2 linked regions of the Pseudolabrys taiwanensis genome follow. The protein of the gene in region 2 interacts with the protein of the main gene of each other region in a pairwise test. Links are inferred from orthologs where the notes say so. Each region holds a gene or a part of one and is shown on either strand. Other genes may lie near its edges. The genes, in order: dnaE and dnaQ.

The links.
Region 1: the proteins of dnaQ (region 2) and dnaE interact in binary tests that used the Escherichia coli proteins (3 or more experiments, as listed by UniProt). The link is inferred for Pseudolabrys taiwanensis from one-to-one orthologs.

Annotation. Positions count from the first base shown.
Region 1 is NZ_CP031417.1:1,286,747-1,293,645, forward strand. The notes cover bases 1,072-5,058. They hold dnaE (DNA polymerase III subunit alpha), read right to left. Parts: upstream 4,707-5,058; coding sequence 1,272-4,706; downstream 1,072-1,271. Other genes in these bases: nhaA (Na+/H+ antiporter NhaA), read right to left, coding at 1,072-1,160. In the rest of the region: more of nhaA, read right to left, coding at 1-1,071; DW352_RS06175 (HXXEE domain-containing protein), read left to right, coding at 5,274-5,744; DW352_RS06180 (hypothetical protein), read left to right, coding at 5,951-6,292; DW352_RS06185 (ABC transporter ATP-binding protein), read right to left, coding at 6,395-6,899. UniProt on the Escherichia coli protein: DNA polymerase III is a complex, multichain enzyme responsible for most of the replicative synthesis in bacteria. This DNA polymerase also exhibits 3' to 5' exonuclease activity. The alpha chain is the DNA polymerase catalytic subunit.
Region 2 is NZ_CP031417.1:3,983,358-3,989,109, forward strand. The notes cover bases 1,815-4,654. They hold dnaQ (DNA polymerase III subunit epsilon), read right to left. Parts: upstream 3,667-4,654; coding sequence 2,962-3,666; downstream 1,815-2,961. Other genes in these bases: DW352_RS18925 (methyl-accepting chemotaxis protein), read left to right, coding at 1,815-2,961; coaE (dephospho-CoA kinase), read right to left, coding at 3,672-4,271; DW352_RS18940 (Maf family protein), read right to left, coding at 4,425-4,654. In the rest of the region: DW352_RS18910 (FxsA family protein), read left to right, coding at 1-286; protein-export chaperone SecB, read left to right, coding at 429-905; DW352_RS18920 (hypothetical protein), read left to right, coding at 1,154-1,459; more of DW352_RS18925, read left to right, coding at 1,456-1,814; more of DW352_RS18940, read right to left, coding at 4,655-5,033; DW352_RS18945 (pyruvate, water dikinase regulatory protein), read right to left, coding at 5,240-5,752. UniProt on the Escherichia coli protein: DNA polymerase III is a complex, multichain enzyme responsible for most of the replicative synthesis in bacteria. The epsilon subunit contain the editing function and is a proofreading 3'-5' exonuclease.

The sequences.
Region 1 (6,899 bases), 2.7 Mb from region 2 along the record:
GCGACGCTGTAGACACGCGCGCGGTTGAGCAACGCCAACGCCACGGTCACAGCGCCCGCGGCAGCTAGATAGTTCAGGTCCAACGCGCCTGAGTAGAACACGGCAACGACGCCGATCGATCCGATGTCGTCGACGATGGCCGCGGCCGTCAGGAAGATGCGCAACTCGACCGGTACACGGTGGCCCAGCATGACGATCAGCGCGATGGCGAAGGCCGTGTCCGTCGCCATCGGCACGCCCCAGCCATAGGCCCAGGGGCCGTCCGGGATCAGCAGCGCGTAGAGCGCAGCCGGGACCACCATGCCGCCGATGGCCGCGGCGATCGGCAGCGCCGCAGATCGTAAGCTCGCAAGATGGCCGACCGTAAATTCGCGCTTGATCTCCAAGCCAACCACCAAGAAGAAGATGGTCAACAGTGCATCGTTGATCCAATGCAGCAGCGACATGCGAAACGCGGCATCGCCCAACGTGATGCCGAGATATTCCTTCCACAGCCCGTCGAAGCCGGGCCCCAGCGCCGAATTGGTGAGCCCCACCGCGAGCAGCGTCGCCACCAACAGCAGCACGCCCGACGACGGCGCCCAGCCGGCGAAATCGAGCGCCGCCGATCGCACGCGATGCCCGAGCGTGCCGAACATCGCATCGGCGAATGACGACTCGTCCCAGGGGCCGTCGTAGCGCCGGCCATTGATGAAGAAGGTCGGCGTGATAATCACGCCGCTCGCGCGGGCGCTCACGACATCCGCCTCGACACGCTCATGCGCGCGTTGCGCGATCTCCTCCGCCCCGACGTCGTCGAACGGCAGTTCGAGTTCGCGGGCTGCCGCGACGAGATCGTCCTCCGTCAGCGCCTCCGACCGCGTCATCAAGGTGACGTGGACACGCCAGAAATGCTCGCTGTCGCTGGCCCGCTCCGCGAGTTCCGCCGCGCGGCGAGCGAGATCGCTGCCCGTGACGGGCCGGTGCCGGAAGACGTAGCGCAGGCGATCGCCGAGCCGGTCGCGCGCCTCTGCGATGCGGTCGTTTGCAGCGCGGCAATGAGGACAGGCGTAACTGCCGTATTCGACGAGGGTGATCGGCGCGTTGTCGGGTCCGAGAGAGTGATCGAAGGTGGGATCGACCGGACGGCTGAGCCAATGATTCGAGCTTTCGGCGGACACCCGGCCCCCTTCCTGTGATTGTATGGATTACACCCGCGCGGCGGCACGGCAATGCCGCGGCACAATACCGTCGCGGCCTGACGGCCGCCAATCAGCAAGACGTGATGGCGCTCATAAGGCTTCGACGGTGACGACGCCGGGCACGGCCTTGATCGCGCCGGCGATCTGCGGCGTGACCTTGAAGCCGCCGGGCAGCTTCACCTCCACCTCGGTGCCCTGACCCAGCAGCAGGATCATGCTCACCTCGCCGGCCCCGCTCGCGCGCGCCGGCGCCGGCTCGAGGCGTTTCGCGACCTGCTCCAAGGGTGCGCCGTCGCGCAAGAACACGCGCAGGCCCTTCTGCATGCTGGCCGCGGCCGCGTCGAGCGGCTCGGCCGTCTGGATACGGCAGCGCACCTCGTCGCCCTGCACTTCCGCCGCCAGCACGAGCAGCACCGCCGCGCCCGGCTCCAGCAGGTCGCGATATTCGGCGAGCCCTTCGGAGAAGACGATCGCCTCGAAATGGCCGGTCGGGTCCGACAGGCCGAAGATGCCCATCTTGTTGCCGGTCTTGGTGCGCCGTTCCTGCCGCGACACGACGGTGGCCGCGACCTTGCCGGCCGTGGCGCCATTCTTCACCGCGCGGGCGAACTCGGCCCAGGGCTGCACCCGCATTTTCTTGAGCACGCCGGCATAATCGTCGAGCGGATGGCCGGACAGGAAGAAGCCGATGGCCTCGTATTCGCGGCGCAGGCGTTCCGCCGGCAGCCACGGATCGACATTCGGCAGCGCGATCGGTTCGCGCTGGCCACCGCCGCCGAACAATTCGCTCTGGCCGATCGACGCGCCCTCATGCGCACGCTGCGCGCGCCCCAGCACGACATCCATGCCGGCGAAGACACGCGCGCGGTTGCGCTCGAAGTCGTCGAAGGCGCCGGCGGCGGCCAAGCTCTCCAGCACGCGCTTATTGACCGCGCGCGGATTGATGCGCTCGGCAAAATCGGCAAGGTCGGCAAAAGGCTTCGCGCTGCGCGCCTCGATGATGGTCTCGACCGCCTGCTTGCCGACGCCCTTGAGCGCGGCGAGCGCGTAGATGATCGTGTTGCCATCGACCTCGAAGGCGACATGCGAGCGGTTGACCGACGGCGGATCGATCTTGATGCCGAGACGCTCGGCCTCGGCGCGGAATTCCGACAGCTTGTCGGTGTTGCCGGTATCGAGCGTCATGGTCGCCGCCAAAAACTCCACCGGAAAATTCGCCTTCAGATACGCCGTCTGATAGGCGACCAGCGCGTAAGCGGCGGCGTGGCTCTTGTTGAAGCCGTATTCGGCGAAGCGCTCGAGCAGGTCGAAGATGGCGTCGGCTTGCGCCTTGTCGATGCCGCGCTCGGTGCAGCCGGACACGAAACGGGCGCGCTGCGCCTCCATCTCCTTGCGGATCTTCTTGCCCATGGCGCGGCGCAGCAAGTCGGCTTCGCCGAGCGAGTAGCCGGCCAGCAACTGCGCGGCCTGCATCACCTGTTCCTGGTAGACGATGACGCCGAAGGTTTCCTTCAGCACCGGCTCCAGCTTCGGGTGGATGTAGTCCGGCTCTTCCAGCCCGTGCTTGCGCGCGCAATAGGTCGGGATGTTGGCCATCGGACCCGGTCGATAGAGCGCGACCAGCGCGATGATGTCGGTGAACCGGTCCGGCTTCATGTCGAGCAGCGCGCGGCGCATGCCGGCGCTTTCCAGCTGGAACACACCGACCGTTTCGGCCCGCGCCAGCATCTCGTAGCTCGCTTTGTCGTCGAGCGGGATATGGCCGAGATCGATGTCGATGCCGCGCCGCTTGATCAGCGCCACCGCCGTCTGCAGCACCGTCAGGGTCTTGAGGCCGAGGAAGTCGAACTTCACAAGGCCTGCCTGCTCCACCCACTTCATGTTGAACTGGGTGACCGGCATGTCCGACTTCGGGTCGCGGTAGAGCGGCACGAGTTCGGACAGCGGCCGGTCGCCGATGACGATGCCGGCGGCGTGCGTCGAGGCGTGGCGGTTCAGCCCTTCGAGCTTCTTGGCGATGTCGAAGGCGCGCTTGACCACCGGCTCGGCCTCGGCCTCCGCCTGCAGCTTCGGCTCGTCTTCGATGGCCTTGGCGAGGCTGATCGGATTGGCCGGGTTCTGCGGTACCAGTTTGCAGAGCTTGTCGACCTGGCCGTACGGCATCTGCAACACGCGGCCGACGTCGCGCAGCACGCCGCGCGCCTGCAAGGTACCGAAGGTGATGATCTGCGCCACCTGATCGCGGCCGTAGCGCTCCTGCACGTAGCGGATCACCTCGTCGCGGCGGTCCTGGCAGAAGTCGATGTCGAAGTCCGGCATCGACACGCGTTCCGGATTGAGGAAGCGCTCGAACAGCAGGTTGAACCGCAGCGGATCGAGGTCGGTGATGGTCAGCGCATAAGCGACCAGCGAACCTGCGCCGGAGCCGCGGCCCGGCCCGACCGGAATGCCGTGCGCCTTCGCCCATTTGATGAAGTCCGACACGATCAGGAAGTAGCCGGGATACTTCATGCGCTCGATGACGTTGAGTTCGAAGTCGAGGCGCTTGCGGTAGTCCTCTTCGCTCACGCCTTCGGCAAGACCGGCGGTCGCGATGCGATGCGCGAGCCCTTCCTCGGCCTCTTTGCGCAGCACCGCGGCCTCGTCCTCGTCTGGCGAGAAGCGCGGCAGGATCGGCTTGTGTGTGCGCGGGCGGAAAGCGCAGCGCTCGGCGATCTCGATCGTCGACGCCAAAGCCTCCGGCAGATCGGCGAACAACGCCGTCATCTCCGCGCGGGTCTTGAAGCGGTGCTCCGGCGTGAGCTGGCGCCGCTCGGACTCGGCGATCAGCTTGCCCTCGGCGATGCAGATCAGGCCGTCATGCGCCTCGTAGTCGGCGACCGTCGCGAAATACGGCTCGTTGGTCGCAACAAGCGGCAGGCCTTTACTGTAGGCCAGATCGAGCAGCACCGGCTCGGCCCGCCGTTCGTTGGCCATGCCATGGCGTTGCAGCTCGACATAGAGCCGGTCGCCAAACAGCGCCATCAGCGACTCGAGCCGTGTGCCGGCGAGATGGCCCTGTCCGGCCGCGATCGCGTAGTCGAGCGGACCGCCCGGTCCCCCGGTCAAGGCGATGAGCCCCGCCGATTCACCCTGCAGCCAGTCGAGCTTGATGCGCGGCGGCTCGTTCGGCGGCGACTCGAGGAACGCGCGCGAATTGAGCCGCATCAGGCTGCGGTAGCCCTCCTCGCGCGCGGCGAGCAGCACGATGCGCGAACGCTCGGGCGTGACCGGCCCGCCGCGGCCGCCATGCTCGACATCGCCGAAATCGATGGCCAGCGCGCAGCCGACGATCGGCTGGATGCCATAGCCCGTGAGCTTCTCGGAGAACTCCAGCCCGCCGAACATGTTGTCGGTGTCGGTGAGCGCCAGCGCCGGCTGCTTGTCGGCTTTGGCGAGTTCCGCCAGCTTGCCGACCGGCAGCGCGCCTTCGAGCAGCGAATAGGACGAGTGCACGTGCAGGTGCACGAAGTTCAGGTCGGCCATATCTGCCTGTAACTTGGGGTGATTCCTCTTGGACACCCACAGTGGGGATCGAGGTCTCGTAAGTCCACCCGACCCCCAATCTATCCCCGTCATCCTGAGGTGCGGGCCCGACGGGCGAGCCTCGAAGGATGAACGGCCCGGACAGTTCCCGTCATGCCGGCCTCGGGCGCTCGGGGACGCGCCCTCAGGTCCGGTCATGACCAACGCGGGTTACACCACTGGCAACAACGCAACGCGACGCTACGGAACGAGCGCTACAGCGCCCCCAGGACGTGCGACCAGATGGCGATCATGCCAACGAACAGCGAGAGGGACGCGAGGGCAGCAGCTTCCTGGATCACGGCTTTGATCATGACGGCCTCCACTAAGAACGTACAGAGAACATAGTTCTTCTTCTGTTCTTGAGTCAAGCGTCGCCGCCCAAAGGGTGAATCAGCCGTTAACGGCGAGAGCTAGCACCCGCTATCCTCGGAGAAATCCCGCACTTTCCACCTCGCCGGTGTGTTGCGACGACCGGCGGAAGCGCGGGTCGCCACGGTCCCGCGCGAATCGCATTAGGTTGGGGCCATGTCCCTCCCCGACCTCGCCTGGCTCGCGCTTGCCGCTTACGCCGCGCATATCCTCGAGGAATTCGTCCTCGACTGGCGCAACTGGGCGCGCGCGGTGATCGGCCTGCCGGTCGAATGGACCGACTTCTACGTCACCAATGCCGTCGTCGTGGTGCTCGGCTTCGCGCAGGCCGAATTGGCGCCGCGCTTTGCGCTCGGCCCGCTCACTTACGCAGCGCTGATGCTGATCAACGCCACCTTCTTCCACGTGTTGCCGTTCGCGCGCACGAAGGGACGCTACTCGCCGGGCCTGTCGACCGCGATCCTGTTCTTCTACCCGCTCGGCATCGCCATGTTCTGGCAGGCGCACAACGAGGGGCGCCTGAGCCTCGGCGTCGCCATCGCGGCTTTCGCCGCCGGGGCGCTGCTGATGGCCTACCCGGTCGTCATGCTGAAGCTGAAGAATCGTCCCTATTTCCGCCAGGGCTGACGGCGGTCACTCCATCTCCACCACTTTGCCTTCCCGCAAGGTCACGCGCCGCTCCATGCGGGCGGCGAGCGCCATGATGTGGATGGGAATGATGGAGCGGGGGCGGAAGCGCGGACGGACATACGCAAAAGTTGCACAAAATATACTTATCAACCCTGCACTTCCCTCCTAACGTGGCGAGCGCAAGAACCAAAAAGGGGGGAGAAATGTCAGACGAACATCATGACATGCCGAAAGGCGCAATTATCGCATGGTACGGCACGTCGGGATCCATTCCTCACGGTTGGGCGATCTGCGACGGTGCTAATGGGACGCCGAATTTGATCGGCAAGTTCCTACGTGGCGCGGCGTCGATCGGCCAAGTGGGACATTCGGGTGGCACCGATCAAAACAGCATCACCGTTGCGGAAGACGGCCGCAAAGGCAGCGATTACCACTGGGGCAACACGCCTTGGAGCAGCGGCCACAACCCGGCAACCGGCGGCCAGACTTTCACGATCGACAATCGGCCCGCCTTTACCGAAATTCTTTTCCTGATGAAGCTCTGAGGTTGAGAGGCCGTCTTCGGACGGCCTCCTCTTCAACAGCTTCCAACAACCGGTCTGCACGGAGACGTATCGCACACGTCACTCCGAAAGAGTGATCGGCGGTCACTCCATCTCCACCACTTTGCCCTCCTGCAACGTCACGCGCCGGTCCATGCGGGCGGCGAGCTCCATGTTGTGGGTGGCGATGATGGTGGCGAGGCCGGAGGCGCGCACGAGCTGGTGCAGCGCGTTGAACACGTGCTCGGCGGTGTGAACGTCGAGGTTGCCGGTCGGCTCGTCAGCGAGAAGGATGCGCGGTGCATTGGCGACCGCGCGGGCGATGGCGACGCGCTGCTGCTCGCCGCCCGACAACTCCGCCGGACGATGGGTGAGCCGGTTCTTGAGGCCGAGATAGCCGAGCAGTTCGGTCGCGCGCTTGGCCGCCTCGCTCTTGGACAGGCCGCGGATCATCTGCGGCATGATCACGTTCTCCAGCGCCGAGAACTCGGGCAGCAACCGGTGAAACTGGTAAACGAAGCCGATCTCGTTGCGGCGGATGCGGGTGCGCTCCGAGTCCGGCAGGATCGCCGTGGCGCGCCCGTCGATATAGACCTCGCCGTGGTCCGGA
Region 2 (5,752 bases):
CAACCACATCGCCCGCATGCGGGTGGCGATGGCCGAAGGCAGTATCTCCTCCCTGGCGGCGGACACGACCGGCGGCCTTGTGATTCTCGCGGGGATTCTACTGTTAGTTCCAGGGTTTATCACCGACGTGGTGGCGTTGGGCGTCCTGTTGTCGACCCTCTTCAGGGCCCGCCGCGATCCGCCGCCGCGCGCCGACGGGGTCGTCGACCTCGACCCCGAGCAATGGCACCGGGTCCCCGAACCTGCCTTGCGCGACGACCGCGATCCCGGGCGCCGACCCGGTTAACCGGCCCCGGCGGTGGGCACCGCGCATCCTTGTTCGCCTCAGGGCCCTATGTTAGCCAACCGCCGCGCGCATTCCGCAGCATGCGGGGGCGCCGACCCTTCCTTAAACGTCCGGGCGCCCTGCCGCCACGCGAGGAGAATTCATGTCGACGACCAATGGCGGCCCGAGCCAGGACAATCAGCCGCAGCTCAACGTTGTGGCTCAGTACATCAAGGATTTTTCGTTCGAAAACCCGAACGCGCCGCGCTCGCTGCAGGGCGGCACCGAGCCGCCGCAAATCGGCATCCAGATCAATGTCGAGGCGCAGCCGCTCTCCGACACTGACATCGAGGTGTCGCTCAAGCTCGAAGGCAAGGCTGAGCTCCAGGGCAGCCTGATGTTCGGCTTCGAACTGGATTTCGCCGGCGTCTTTCGCATCGTCAATGTGCCGCAGGAAAGTCTGAACGCGATCGTGCTGATCGAGTGCCCGCGTCTGTTGTTCCCATTCGCGCGCGAGATCATCGCGACGGCGGTGCGCAACGGCGGCTTCCCGCCACTGCTGCTCGATCCGGTCGACTTCGTCGCGCTGTATCGTCAGAAGATGGCACAGCTGCAGCCGAGCGAGTTCCCGCAGGCATAAGCCGCGTACGTCCTCGAGCGCTATCGTTTGTCATGGCCGGGATACGTCCCGGCCATTTTTTTGTGCCTTGTGCGCGCTCGTTTTCCGATCGACGCATAGACAATTGCACGCAAAACAATCGCGATAAACGCGACGTCCCGCAATACTCCATTAACTGCAATTCCTTATCTGTGAATAGCCGGATGACGTGTTGGTCCGTCTTGAGCCGCCCATACAGCCTCCTTCACAAACTCATTGATGTAAGCGTCTTGGCCTGCCTTTCACTCGGCGGTCTTTACCTTGGCGCGCGGATCGGTCTGGCACCGCGCGATCCGAGCGCAAGTGTCGCCGTCATCTTCCCACCGTGGACGAGCGCGGCCGACACCGTGGCACAGTCCGTCGCGCATCGTGGACGGTTCATGCGTTTCGGCGGCGTACCGTTCATTGCCGTGGTCATGCCCGACGACGATCATTACGCCGATGAAACTCTCGCCACCGGCGCCTGGCTCGTTCTCGATTCACGCCTGCTCGCGGCATGCGCCGGCGTGTTCTCACCTTTGGCGTCGGCCACATGAAAAGCCTTGCTGCCTTTCAACACGCGGTGGCGCAAACGCTGACGGTATTGGCACTCGCGCACGTACCGCTGCTCGGCCTGTTCGCCGCCGCCATCGGCAGGCCGGTCTGGCCGAATGTTTTCATTGCTGCCGCGCTTGCCACCGCGCCGGTCCTGGCAATGTTGCTGAAGCGGCCCACCATCGTCGTCGCCATTGCGCTCTGTATCGCTCTGATCGGACAGACCTCGCTGCTGGTTTTCATCTTCGACGGCCATCCCTGGCAGGTCGAGATGCACTTTTACTATTTCACGGTGTTGGCGCTGCTGTCCGGCTTCTGCGAGTGGCCGGTGCTGGTGGTGGCCGCCGGCTTGATTGCGCTGCACCACCTGAGCCTGAACTTTTTGCTACCGTCGGCGATCTATCCGGGCGGCGCGGACCTGTTTCGCGTCGGCTTTCACGCCGCCGTCGTTATCGTCGAGACCGCCATGCTGATCCGGATCAGCATCGCTATCCGCGGGGCCTTCACGGGCGCCGATGCGGCGCAACGTCAGGTGCAGGAAGCGGCGGAGGCTCTCGCGGCGAATGCGCGCGAACGCGAACGTGAACTCGCCGCCACGACCTACCGCGCCGATCGATTGGCGCAACTTCTCGCGCGCTTTCAGCACGAGATCACGGAATCGACCGATCTGCTCTACGAGGCCGCCCAGCAGTTGCAGCACGATGCCGACGGCCTCGACAAGACGGCGGCGCAGACCAACACGCAGTCCGCCACCGTCGTCACGGCATCCGAACAAACCGCCGAAAAGGTCCAATCAGCGGCAAATGCCGGCGACGAACTGGCGCAAACGATTGCCGCCATCGGCTCGAACGCGGCGCGCTCCTCTCAGGTTGCAACGGCGACCGTCACCGAGGCGGCCCATACCACCGCCACGATCGACGAACTCGCGGCGGTCGCTGGCGAGATCGGCAAGGTCACCGACCTCATCAGTTCCATCGCCAGGCAGACCAATCTCTTGGCGTTGAACGCCACGATCGAGGCGGCGCGCGCCGGCGCCGCCGGCCGCGGTTTCGCGGTCGTCGCGCAGGAAGTGAAGATACTCGCGGCGCAGACAGCCAGCGCAACCGACGAGATCGAACAACGCATCAACGCCATGCAGGTGGTGACCACGCGCTCGGTCACGGCGATTCAAAAGATATCAGCGACAATCCGGGAACTGCACCAGTTCTCCTCGGTCATTGCCGATACGGTCGATCAGCAGATCGACGCAACCCACGCTATTGCCGCCAACGTCAATGCCGCCGCGGCAAGCGTGGTGCAGATCGGCGGCGCCATTGGCAAAATCGAAAACATGGCCAATGAAGCCTCGCGCTCGGCCAACAAGTTGAACGACGCCGCTGCCGGCGTGACGCAACAGGCCCAACGCATCCGCGAGCAGATGCGGATACTGACAAACGAAATGAACGCAGTGCCGGATTGTCCGTCGCAGGCGCTGTCCCTCGGCGCGAGCGCGGCCGCAGCCTGATCAGCCGCCACTTTCCGGCAGATAAGCGCGCCAGATCGGGCTTTCGCCCAGCGTTGCGATAAAAGCGCGGTGCGCTTCGCGCTCCGCATCGGACACGCGGGGCGTGAGAGGCACCGGACGCTGTCGCACGACAATGACGCCATCGACGCCGACCGGCTGTTCGACTCCGACATCCGCAAGGCCGAGCGAAGCCTGGCGGCCGCCGATCAACTCGAGATAGACCTCGGCCAGAATCTCGGCGTCGAGCAAAGCGCCGTGCTTGGTGCGACGCGAGTTATCGATGCCGTAACGCGAGCAGAGGGCGTCGAGATTGTAGGGTCCTGCCGAATGCCTGCGGCGGGCTAGCATCAAGGTATCGACCAGCCGGTCACGCGACAGGATCGCGCGGTTGGCGCGCTTGAGTTCGTGGCAGATGAAGCCGTAGTCGAAGTTCGCATTGTGGGCGACGAGCGGCGCATCGCCGATGAAGGCGAGGAAGTCGTCGACGACCTCGTGGAACCGCTTGTGGCCGCGCAGAAACTCTTCCGACAAGCCGTGCACCGCGAAGGCCTCGGCCGGCATGTCGCGCTCCGGATTGACGTAGACGTGGAACGTCGCGCCGGTCGGAATACGGTTGAGCAGCTCGACGCAGCCGAGCTCGACCAGGCGATGGCCCTGGTTGGGATCGAGGCCGGTGGTTTCGGTGTCGAGGACGATCTCGCGCATGGCTGTCAGCTCTTTCGATTCGCCATCTTAGCGATGCGCGCGAGAATTTCACGCACCTGCTGGTGCGCCGCCTCATAGCCCTGCGACGTATCCACGACGAAATCGGCGCGGGCGCGTTTCTCCGCGTCGGGCATCTGTTTGCCCAGAATGGCCGCGAACTTTTCCTCGGTCATGCCAGGGCGCTCGAAAGCCCGGGCGCGTTGCACGTCGGCCGGCGCCGACACCACCACCACCGCGTCGCACCGCGCGTCGCCGCCGGTTTCGTACAACAACGGGATGTCGAGCACCGCCACTTCGGCGCCAGCCTGCTCGGCCTCGCGCAGGAACCGCTCGCGCACCTCGGCGACGAGTGGATGCACGATCGCCTCGAGCCGCTGGATAGCGGCGGCGTTGACGAGCACCTGCTTGGCGAGCTTCTCACGGTCGACCTTGCCGTTCGCGGTCGTGCCCGGAAACGCCGCTTCGATCAGCGGCACCGCCTCGCCCTCGTAGAGCTTGTGCACGGAGGCATCGGCGTCGTGCACCGGCACGCCCTCCTCGGCGAAGAACTTCGCCGTGGTCGATTTCCCCATGCCGAGGGAGCCGGTGAGTCCGAGGACGAACATGTTGCTCATTGTCTTGCTTCGACCCGTCACTCCGAGGTGCTCGGCCGAAGGTCGAGCCTCGAAGGGCGACGGCCCCGACAGTGCCCGTCATCCTTCGAGGCGCGCAAGGACGCGCACCTCAGGATGACGATGCGCGCGCGGAAAAAGCACAGATCACCCATCGACGAAGCCGTGCTCGCGCAGATATTCCAGGAACTGCAACAGCGGCAGGCCGAGGATCGTGAAGTAGTCGCCTTCGACCTTCTCGAACAGATGGATACCGATGCCCTCGAGCTGATAGGCGCCGACGCTTGTCAGCGCCGCGTTGCCAGCCATATCGAGATACTCTTCGAGGAAGCGGTCGGAGAAGTCGCGCATCGTCAGCCGTGCGGTCTCGATGCAGGAAAACAACAGCGTGCCATCGCGCACGAGCGCGAGCGCCGAATGCAGCTCGTGCGTCCGCCCGCGCAATGCACGCAATTGCTCGGCAGCAGCGGCGGCGTCCACCGGCTTGCTCAGGCGCATGTCGCCGCAGGCGAGCGTCTGATCGGCACCCAGCACCGGCCGGCCCGGCACCGTCGCCGCGATGGCGTCAGCCTTGGCGCGTGCGAGCACACGGGCCGCAGCGGCGGCATCGCTGACGCCAGCCTCGGCTTCCACCGCCCGTTCGTCGATGTGCGCCGGCCGTATTTCAAAGCGCAGCCCCGCGGCGGCGAGGATCTTGCCGCGAATATCGCTTTTTGAAGCGAGCACCAAAGGCTGACGTGAAAGCCAAAGCGGCATGAACATCTCTCTCTTGATCCCTCCCCCGGAAGGAGAAGGTTGTCGCGCACCCGAAGTCGGATACATCCGACTTCGCTCAGATTAAAGGGCCGAGCTCGGCTATGGCCGAGTTCGGGTGCACGACGGGGTGGGGTTATCGCGCCGCAATCGACAAAAAACCACCCCCACCCACCACCTGGGCGACGACCCCCAAACGGGGAACGGATTCAAGAGATCGGGGCGCGCCGACGCTCGCTGAGGAGCCGCATCACCGCCGCGGCGGTTTCCTCGATCGAGCGGCGCGTCACGTCGATGGTCGGCCAGTTGTGCTTCGCGCAGAGCCGCCGCGAATACTGGAGCTCTTCGGTGACCGCGGTCTTGTCGATGTACTGATCGTCGTCGCGATGCGCCTTGAGGCCGAGCAGCCGGTTTTCCCGGATTTGCACGATGCGCTCAGGACTGGCGTAGAGGCCGACGACCAGCGGCCGCGTCAGCTTCTCCACCGATGGCGGCAACGGCACGCGCGGCACCAGCGGCACGTTTCCGGTCTTGACGCCACGATTGGCGAGATAGATCGACGTTGGCGTCTTCGAGGTGCGCGACACGCCGATCAACACGACATCGGCTTCCTCCAGCCCCTCCACCTGCTGCCCATCGTCGTGCATCATCGTGTAGTTCAGCGCCTCGATGCGCTGGAAATATTCAGCGTTGAGCACGTGCTGCGCGCCGACGCGATGAAT